DNA from 2 places in the Limnobaculum xujianqingii genome. Region 2 is predicted to be linked to the other one. Evidence: riboswitches for the same ligand, from Rfam matches in the RefSeq annotation. Region 2 holds a riboswitch; the other holds the start of a gene.
What was found. Region 2 has a riboswitch for thiamine pyrophosphate ahead of thiM (hydroxyethylthiazole kinase). Riboswitches for the same ligand answer to the same signal wherever they lie in the genome.
Positions count from the first base shown of each region.

Region 1: linked by a shared signal. The riboswitch ahead of thiB (thiamine ABC transporter substrate binding subunit) and the one ahead of thiM (hydroxyethylthiazole kinase) in region 2 are both predicted to bind thiamine pyrophosphate.

Region 1 covers NZ_JABMLK010000002.1:318,675-322,875, forward strand. Annotated here, with positions in the region: gene thiP (thiamine/thiamine pyrophosphate ABC transporter permease ThiP) at 1-1,552, opposite strand, end outside; gene thiB (thiamine ABC transporter substrate binding subunit) at 1,528-2,535, opposite strand; TPP riboswitch at 2,613-2,734, opposite strand; gene GOL65_RS15270 (DUF554 domain-containing protein) at 2,867-3,583, opposite strand.
Region 2 covers NZ_JABMLK010000001.1:1,623,624-1,627,824, reverse strand. Annotated here, with positions in the region: gene GOL65_RS07440 (type I secretion system permease/ATPase) at 1-334, shown strand, start outside; gene GOL65_RS07435 (HlyD family efflux transporter periplasmic adaptor subunit) at 345-1,514, shown strand; TPP riboswitch at 1,563-1,666, shown strand; gene thiM (hydroxyethylthiazole kinase) at 1,701-2,516, shown strand; gene thiD (bifunctional hydroxymethylpyrimidine kinase/phosphomethylpyrimidine kinase) at 2,513-3,310, shown strand; gene epd (erythrose-4-phosphate dehydrogenase) at 3,575-4,201, opposite strand, start outside.

The DNA.
Region 1 (4,201 bases), on a different contig from region 2:
AGCACAGCAGCAATAACAGTAAGGCCGTTACGGCACCAGATTCACTGCGGTAATTTCCCAACTGCTGATAGAGATAGTAGGGTAAGGTGCGAAATTGTTCATTGCCGAACAGCGCGATCACGCCAAAATCACCAATCGACAGCACACTGACAAAGGCTAATGCCTGAGCCAGTGGGCGCTTCAGGGCTTTTAACTCAATCCAACGTAATCTGTTCCAACCGGTTAACCCTAACGATAAGCTAAGTAAAGAATAGCGCTCACCCAGATCGCGCATCGGGTTTTCCAGTACTTTTAACGCATAAGGAATTGCCATCAGTGCATTAACCAGTATTACGATGCCATCAGCAGAGTCTGGCAGTCCGGTGGTGCTGTTTAGTAGTAAAAAGAAACCGGTGGCTAACACAATGGCTGGCATAGCCAAAATGACCATACCGCTGATTTCGAGTCTGGCTCCCCAGGGGTTGTGGCGTAGGCGAAGTTCTCTGCTGCTCCACAATAACATCATAGTTAGCGCCAGGCTGAGCAACCCGGAACCCAGAGCAATACGCAACGAGGTAAATAATGATTGCCACATTGCGCTTTGTTGAAGCACCTCAAGTGCTGCGCTATTAATACCATCCAATATTACGGCCATCAGAGGTGGAAGCAGCAAACATAAGGTCAGGGTAATCAGCAGACCATCGGTTATTTTACTTAGCTGGGAATCTTGCCGGTCTCGCCATTGTTGACCGTAGGTATTTCCCACGGGTAATGACGGGTTGAGGCGCTGGCTGAGAAGTACAATAGACAGACAACAGACCAGTTGAATTAATCCTAATAAAGCGGCGCGTTGAGGATCAAAGTCATAATGCAGCGCCTGATAAATGGCCAGTTCAACGGTGGTTGCTTTAGGACCGCCACCGAGAGATAACACGGTAGCAAAGCTGGCAAAACATAACATAAACACTAATGCACCGGTTGGCAGGATTTGACGCTTTAAGGCTGGCCATTCAACAAAACGAAAGCGCTGCCATGAGTTCATGCCTAATTGCGCAGCTAACTGACGTTGCTCAACCGCAATACCTTCCAGCGACTGGAGCAGCAGCCGGGTCGATAACGGTAAATTGAAGAAGGCATGCGCCAGCAAAATGCCCTGTAATCCATAGGGAGAGAAATCATAGTCAAACCCCATGGAGCTTAGTAAGTTAGCCAGCCAGCCTCGTTGACCATATACGCTGAGTAAGCCAAAAACAGCGACCAGCACCGGCAATACCAGCGTCATTGCGCACAGGCGCAACATCAACGTTCTACCAATAAAACGTCGGCGATAAAGTGCCCGGGCAACAAAAATGGCCGGTATCAGAGAAACCAATACTGATAAAAAGGCCTGCCAGAAAGTAAAACGTACCACATGCCACAGGTAGCTGTCATTTAATAGCTGCCGGATATCCCCGGCAGGAGAATAAAACCACAGCGCAGCAAAAGCAGCGAACGCAACGCTGAGGATCAACGTTGCGGCAATCAAACCCGGCCAAAGCCAGAAGGGAATTAGCGGCTGACGGCGTTTTGCCATGCCTGAATCCATGAACTACGGTGTTGTGCTACATCTTCAGGGCTAAACTCCAGCGTTGCTGCAGGTTTTGCTGTTTGCGTAAACGCTTCCGGTAGTGGAATATCAATAACCGGATACATCCAGTTGGTGGTTGGAATTTCCTGTTGGAATGCTGGCGTCATAATAAAAGCCATAAATTTGGCTGCCAACTCAGGCTGTTTGCTATTAGCCAACATACCTGCAACTTCAACCTGCATATAGTGACCTTCACTAAAGTTAGCCGCAACGTAGCGATTATCTTTCTCTTCAATCACGTGATAGGCCGGAGAAGTGGTATAGCTGAGGACTAAATCGGCCTCGCCTTTAAGAAACAGGCCATAGGCGTCACTCCAGCCTTTGGTTACGGTAACCGTTTTCTTTGCTAACTTTTGCCAGGCCTGTGGAGCCTTATCGCCGTAGACTTTTTGCATCCATAGTAGTAAACCAAGACCCGGTGTGCTGGTACGTGGATCCTGATAGATAACTCGCCATTTCTCAGGGCTTTCAATCAATTCATTCAGGCTTTTTGGTGGCGTCTTTAGCTTTTCGGTATTGTAAACAAAAGCAAAATAGCCATAGTCATAGGGAATAAAGGTGTCGTCTTTCCAGCCGCCGGGTAAGGTTAGTGAGTGGGCATTTACATCTAGTTTATGTGAAACAAATAAGCCAGACTGCTTCGCAGCAACCAACAAGTTGTTATCTAAACCCAAGACCATATCTGCGGTACTTTTTTTCCCTTCCATCTTTAAGCGATTAAGTAATGATACGCCATCAGCCAGCGGAACCAGTTTCAATTCACATTGGCACTGCGCTTCAAAAGCTTTCTTAATCTTTGGGCCAGGGCCCCAGTCAGAGGCAAAGGAGTCATAAGTATAAACGGTTAGAGTAGGGCGGTTGTCTGCCGCATTAGCCAGTAACGGGCAAATGGCAAGAAACCCGATTGCGGTGATGAATTTTTTAAACACTTTGCACTTCCCTAAATAGATTAGTCGGAAACAAAGGTCTTTGAGTAATTTAAGCTATTCAGCGAGCGGATAAAAAAACTGAACAAACTCTCAAATCCCTCCGCCGGGATTAACCGGATCAGGTTCTACGGGTATGGTCTGGTGTGGTTTCACACGATGAACACATTCTCAGCTTTATTTAGCACCCCGTTGAGAAGGGCACATTGTAGAGTCTGTTTAGCTTGTGGGAAAGGGATTATTATCAGGAGTGAATACTAACTTATTTATTACTGCTTTCAGCCACAGCCTGACAGCTTTTCAGACAGTGGCGGTTTATCAACGGCAATTGCCATTAGCCCATAAATTTATGCCAGTACAAAGAGATAGGAATAATAAGAATTAAAGCGGGTAAGAAGTTGACCACGGCAAAGGTTTTTATCTGAGCAATACGTAATCCAACGGCAATCATAATAATACCTCCGCAGGCGGAGAAATCCCCCAGCGTAATCTCTGTCATATACGGCATAATCAAGCGAGCAGAAAAATAGAGGGTACCCTGAACTAAAAGCTGAGGGATAGCGATAGACATGACGGCTGCCCCCATGGTGGTGGCAAAAATCATGGCAGTGAAGATATCCAGAATAGACTTAACCACCAGCAGTTGATAATTACCCGTCATCCCTTCAGTGAGCGCACCAACAATACCGGTACCTCCAGCACAAAACAGAACGATTAATGCGGTAAAATTCTGGGTGTAAAGCTCAGGCGTCATGCTATGGTTTCGCACTGGAATAATTCGAGCTAGTCCACGTTGCACCAGAGAGCCAAACTTTTGCACGCCTTTTTCCATATAGCAGATTTCACCGATAGCCAGCCCCACGATCAGGGCAAGTGCAACAGCGGGTAATTGCTGAACTTTAATCGTCATTACCACACCCATGGCAATGGATATCATGGCGAATGCAGCCGGCAGGCCATCTTGCAAACGTTTTGGCATCACTGGTGCTAAAAAAAGGCCTAATCCTCCGCCAATGAAAACGGCTGCGCTGTTTAGTAATGGACCAACCATGATTTCTTCCTACTTTTGTTTTTTTACAGGCAACGTCATCCTGTTCTTTTGGAGATAGCCTGGTTATCAGTACCCATATGGGCTAGGGGATGAACGCTTATGAAGTTTGTTGTTAGCAGAAGGTACAGATTCAACAACAAAGAGTAATGTAGATGATATCCCATTTTATCAAAGTTGTTTTTGCTTATTGTGGGCAAATTTATATCACATAGTGTGTAAATTAAAAATGACGGCAGCCTGATAGAGAGCGAGAGTGATTACGCGGGTTTATCAGGCAGAACTCGCTACTTTTTGATACTTGTCAGGATTATCTTGTTTTTATTAGTTATTTATAATAAATATATTTATCAGAAACTGTCATCAATATATTCTGGTTTATAGCTTAAATAATATTTGTATATTGATAGAAATAAGTATTTCTTAGGTGTTTTACTTACGCTGTATTTGTCATTTGTTGTTTTTATAAGTACCGTCTTGCACCGTTTTAATGTATTAATTATTCGGTCTTATATATGATATAAAATTAGTTTAAATTAATAGAAATAAAAAAATCATTTGTGATAAAAATAATCACGCCTTAGAACTTCGAGGCTTTTATTTCGACCATCAGCTTTTGAT
Region 2 (4,201 bases):
TGGGCGAGGGTTATCCGGAGGGCAGCGCCAGATGGTGCTGTTGAGCCGATTAATTGTGCGTAATCCGCAGGTGGTATTGCTGGATGAACCCACCGCATCCATGGATGAACCCACCGCATCCATGGATGAACAGTTGGAAAGCTATGTTATCCGTCAGCTGCAAAGCTGGCTGGTTGGGCGTTCACTGATTTTAGTGACACATCGCCCGGCTTTACTGGCGCTGGTGGATCGAATTGTGGTGGTTGATGGAGGAAAAATTGTCGCAGATGGTGCACGCGATGAAATCCTGAATCAGGCTCGCCATAACACCAATGTTGCATCTATCGTTGCCTGAGGATCGCCCAATGACTGAACTATCAATGCAGGAAGATATGGCTCAGCAAGGACGCCGTCATTCGTCAGTGGTTTGGCTGACGCTATTAGGTGGAATATTGCTTTTTATCTGGGCGAGTTTTGCTTCATTAGATGAAGTTACCGTTGGAACCGGAAAGGTGACGCCTTCAACCCGGGCTCAGGTGATTGAGAGTCTGGATGGCGGCATTGTTTCTGTTATGTCGGTACATGAAGGTGACATTGTTAATAAGGGGCAAGTGTTGGCACAGCTTGATCCTAAACGCTTTCAGTCTAACTACGGTGAGGCAGCATCAAGGGTGAGAACTCTGCGAGCTTCTGCGGAGCGTTTGCGTTCTGAACTGACTGGAGCTCCGCTGGAATTCAGCCCGGATACCTTACAGGAGCCGGAGCTGGTGGCACGTGAGCGTCAACTGTATGAGTCAAGACGACGCAATCTGGATGAAACAGTTTCTAACTTGCAGCGCTCATATAATCTGGTCAATTCTGAACTGAAAATGACCCAGCCGCTAATCGAGAAAGGGGCCGCCAGTCGGGTTGAAGTGATTCGTCTGCAGCGTCAGGCAACGGAACTACAGGGCAAAATTGATGAAGCACGTAATCAGTACGCAGTGCGGGCCCGTGAAGAGCAGGTAAAAAACAATGCCGAGTTGGATGCTCAGATGGAAGTGATGGCAGGTAAAGCCGATCAACTGGATCGCGCCACGCTCTATTCTCCGGTGCATGGGGTGGTAAAAGATATTCAGGTAACCACAGTGGGGGGTGTTTTGCCTCCGGGCGGCAAGTTAATGGAAATTGTACCGCTGGAAGACCATTTGTTGATTGAAACTCGCATTAACCCGCGTGATATCGCTTATATTCGCCCGGACCTTCCGGCAACGGTCAAGCTGACTGCTTACGATTCGTCTATTTATGGCAATCTGGATGGGACAGTAGTGGTGGTTTCACCGGATACCTTACAGGATGAGGTTCGGCGGGATCAGTACTATTATCGGGTTTATGTGCGAACCAAAAATGCAGAGCTGCATAATAAAAACGGTAAGCGTTTCCCCATTATGCCGGGCATGGTCGCCAATGTAGAGATTAAAACCGGACAGAAGACAGTGCTGGAATATTTGATTAAGCCGTTGAATAAGTTAGAGGAAGCATTGCGGGAGCGTTAATAACTTCCTGACAATGCCTTGATCCTTTTACTCAATCGTCTAATATGTAACTTCGACTCGGGGTGCCCTGTGCAACACGCACAGCGGCTGAGATATCACCCGTATTACCTGATCTGGATTATGCCAGCGTAGGGAAGTCACGGTATCCCACCGGTACTGCCTTCTTTAACGCCGGTTGGGAGCTTTATGAATTCATCTCACAACCTTCAACCTTTTCCCGGTTCTGCTGCGGCCCATTGGCTGACGCAATTGCGAACCTCTTCCCCTTTGGTTCACTGCCTGACAAATCAGGTGGTGCAAAATTTTACTGCCAATGTTCTGCTGGCTTTAGGTGCTTCACCGGCAATGGTGGTGGCTCGTCAGGAAGCCGGAGATTTTAGCGCTATTGCCAGCGGGCTTTTGATTAATGTGGGAACCCTGAATGAAACTCAGGCAGAAGCTATGCTGCTGGCGGTGGAATCGGCCAATCGTGCAGCGGTTCCCTGGGTTTTGGACCCGGTGGCAGTAGGTGGATTGGGTTATCGTACTGACTTCGCTCACCAATTACTTACCATGAAACCTGCTGCTATTCGTGGTAATGCTTCGGAAATTATGGCGCTGGCCGGCTTTAGTTCAGCAGGGCGGGGCGTTGACAGCACTGATGATTCTTTAGCTGCGTTACCGGCAGCGATTGAGTTAGCCAACCGCAGTGGCGCTGTTGTTGCAGTGACCGGCGCTATTGACTATGTGACCGACGGTCAAACCTGTTATGCATTGCCTTTTGGCAATCCGCTAATGACTCGAGTGGTTGGAACGGGCTGTGCATTATCCGCCGTGGTGGCTGGTTTTTTATCGCTGGATAAAGAGAAAGCACTCGAACTGGTAGCCAGTGCCTGCATGGTGATGGCTTTTTGTGGTGGAGTGGCTGCCGAAGAGTCTGCCGGGCCGGGGAGCTTTGTTCCTCGTTTTCTTGATTTGCTTTATCAACTGCAACCAGAACATCTGATGGGTAAAACGTTATGAGAATTAATGCATTAACTATTGCCGGCACCGATCCAAGCGGTGGTGCGGGTATTCAGGCCGACTTAAAAACCTTCTCTGCGCTGGAAGCTTATGGCACCAGTGTTATGACCGCGCTGGTGGCGCAAAATACGCTGGGTGTACAGTCTGTTTATCGCATTGATCCTGATTTTGTGGCGGCCCAGCTCAGTTCGGTGCTGGATGATGTGCGTATCGACAGTGCCAAAATTGGCATGTTGGCTGAATCAGATATTGTTCAGGTGGTCGCTGAATCACTAAAGCGCTATTCCATTCCTTACGTAGTACTGGATACAGTGATGGTGGCAAAAAGTGGCGATCCGTTACTGGCTCCTGAAGCGGTAGAAGCGATACGTCGTCAATTGTTGCCGATTGTTTCTCTGATTACGCCTAACCTGCCGGAGGCTGCTGCTTTGCTTGATTGCCCCGTTGCCACCAGTGAGGCTGAAATGCTGGAGCAGGGGAAAGCGCTGTTAGGGATGGGCTGTCCGGCGGTACTCATGAAAGGGGGGCATTTAAGTGAAGCAGAAAGCCCCGACTGGTTGATTACGCCACAGCAAACGCTGCGTTTTAGTGCCCCAAGAATTGCCACTAAACATACTCATGGAACCGGATGCACACTTTCTGCTGCACTGGCGGCATTACGCCCGCGTTGTGATAGCTGGGAGCAGACAATACAGCTGGCGAAAGATTACTTGCAGCAGGCTTTGATTATGGCTGACAGTCTGGAAGTAGGTCACGGCATCGGCCCGGTACATCATTTTCATCGTTGGTGGTAAACATAAAACCTTCTGTAATTAGCTAACGGGGTAGGTTTATGTTTAAACATAGTTAATCGGAGGGAGAGGCCGCCGTTGGGGTCGTAGCAGCTTTAGCTGCCGGAGTGCCCCTAGGCGGACTAGGCCCGACGCACTCTATGGCTAAGTACAAATGGTCTTCCGGTCGAGCACAAAACCAATATACACACTTTAGTTTTTACGACCGGAATATCCATTGAAGCCTATTTATTAGGTTTTCTCGTCAGATAACAAACGCAGTGAATGCTATAGGGTTTGTTCTGTGAGTTTTTTAGCAGAACTTTCTTCTGATTGCTGTTCACTGGCAATCATCGCTAATGTGGTATCCAGCATACGGTTGGCAAAACCCCATTCGTTATCACACCATACCAACATTTTTACCAGATGCTGACCGCTGACGCGGGTCTGTGTGCCATCGACAATAGCGCTGTGAGGATCATGGTTAAAGTCGGTAGAAACCAGTGGCAGCTCGGTATAATCCACAATTCCCTGAAAGGTATTTTTAGCCGCATGTTCTAACAGTTGGTTAATATCTTGCACGCTGACAGGGACTTCCAGCGTAACGCTCAGGTCGATAGCGGTTACGTTGATGGTGGGTACTCGCACTGAAATCGCTTCAAATCGGTCGCAAAACTTAGGGAAAATACGGGTAATTCCCGCCGCCAGTTTGGTATCGACTGGAATGATCGATTGGTTGGCGGCACGGGTACGGCGTAAGTCTTTGTGGTAAGCATCAATCACCGGCTGGTCATTCATTGCAGCGTGAATGGTGGTAACAGTGCCTGAGCGAATCTCAAATGCATCATCCAGCAGTTTGATCACCGGAATAATGCAGTTAGTGGTACAGGAGGCATTGGAAACGATTCGGTGCTC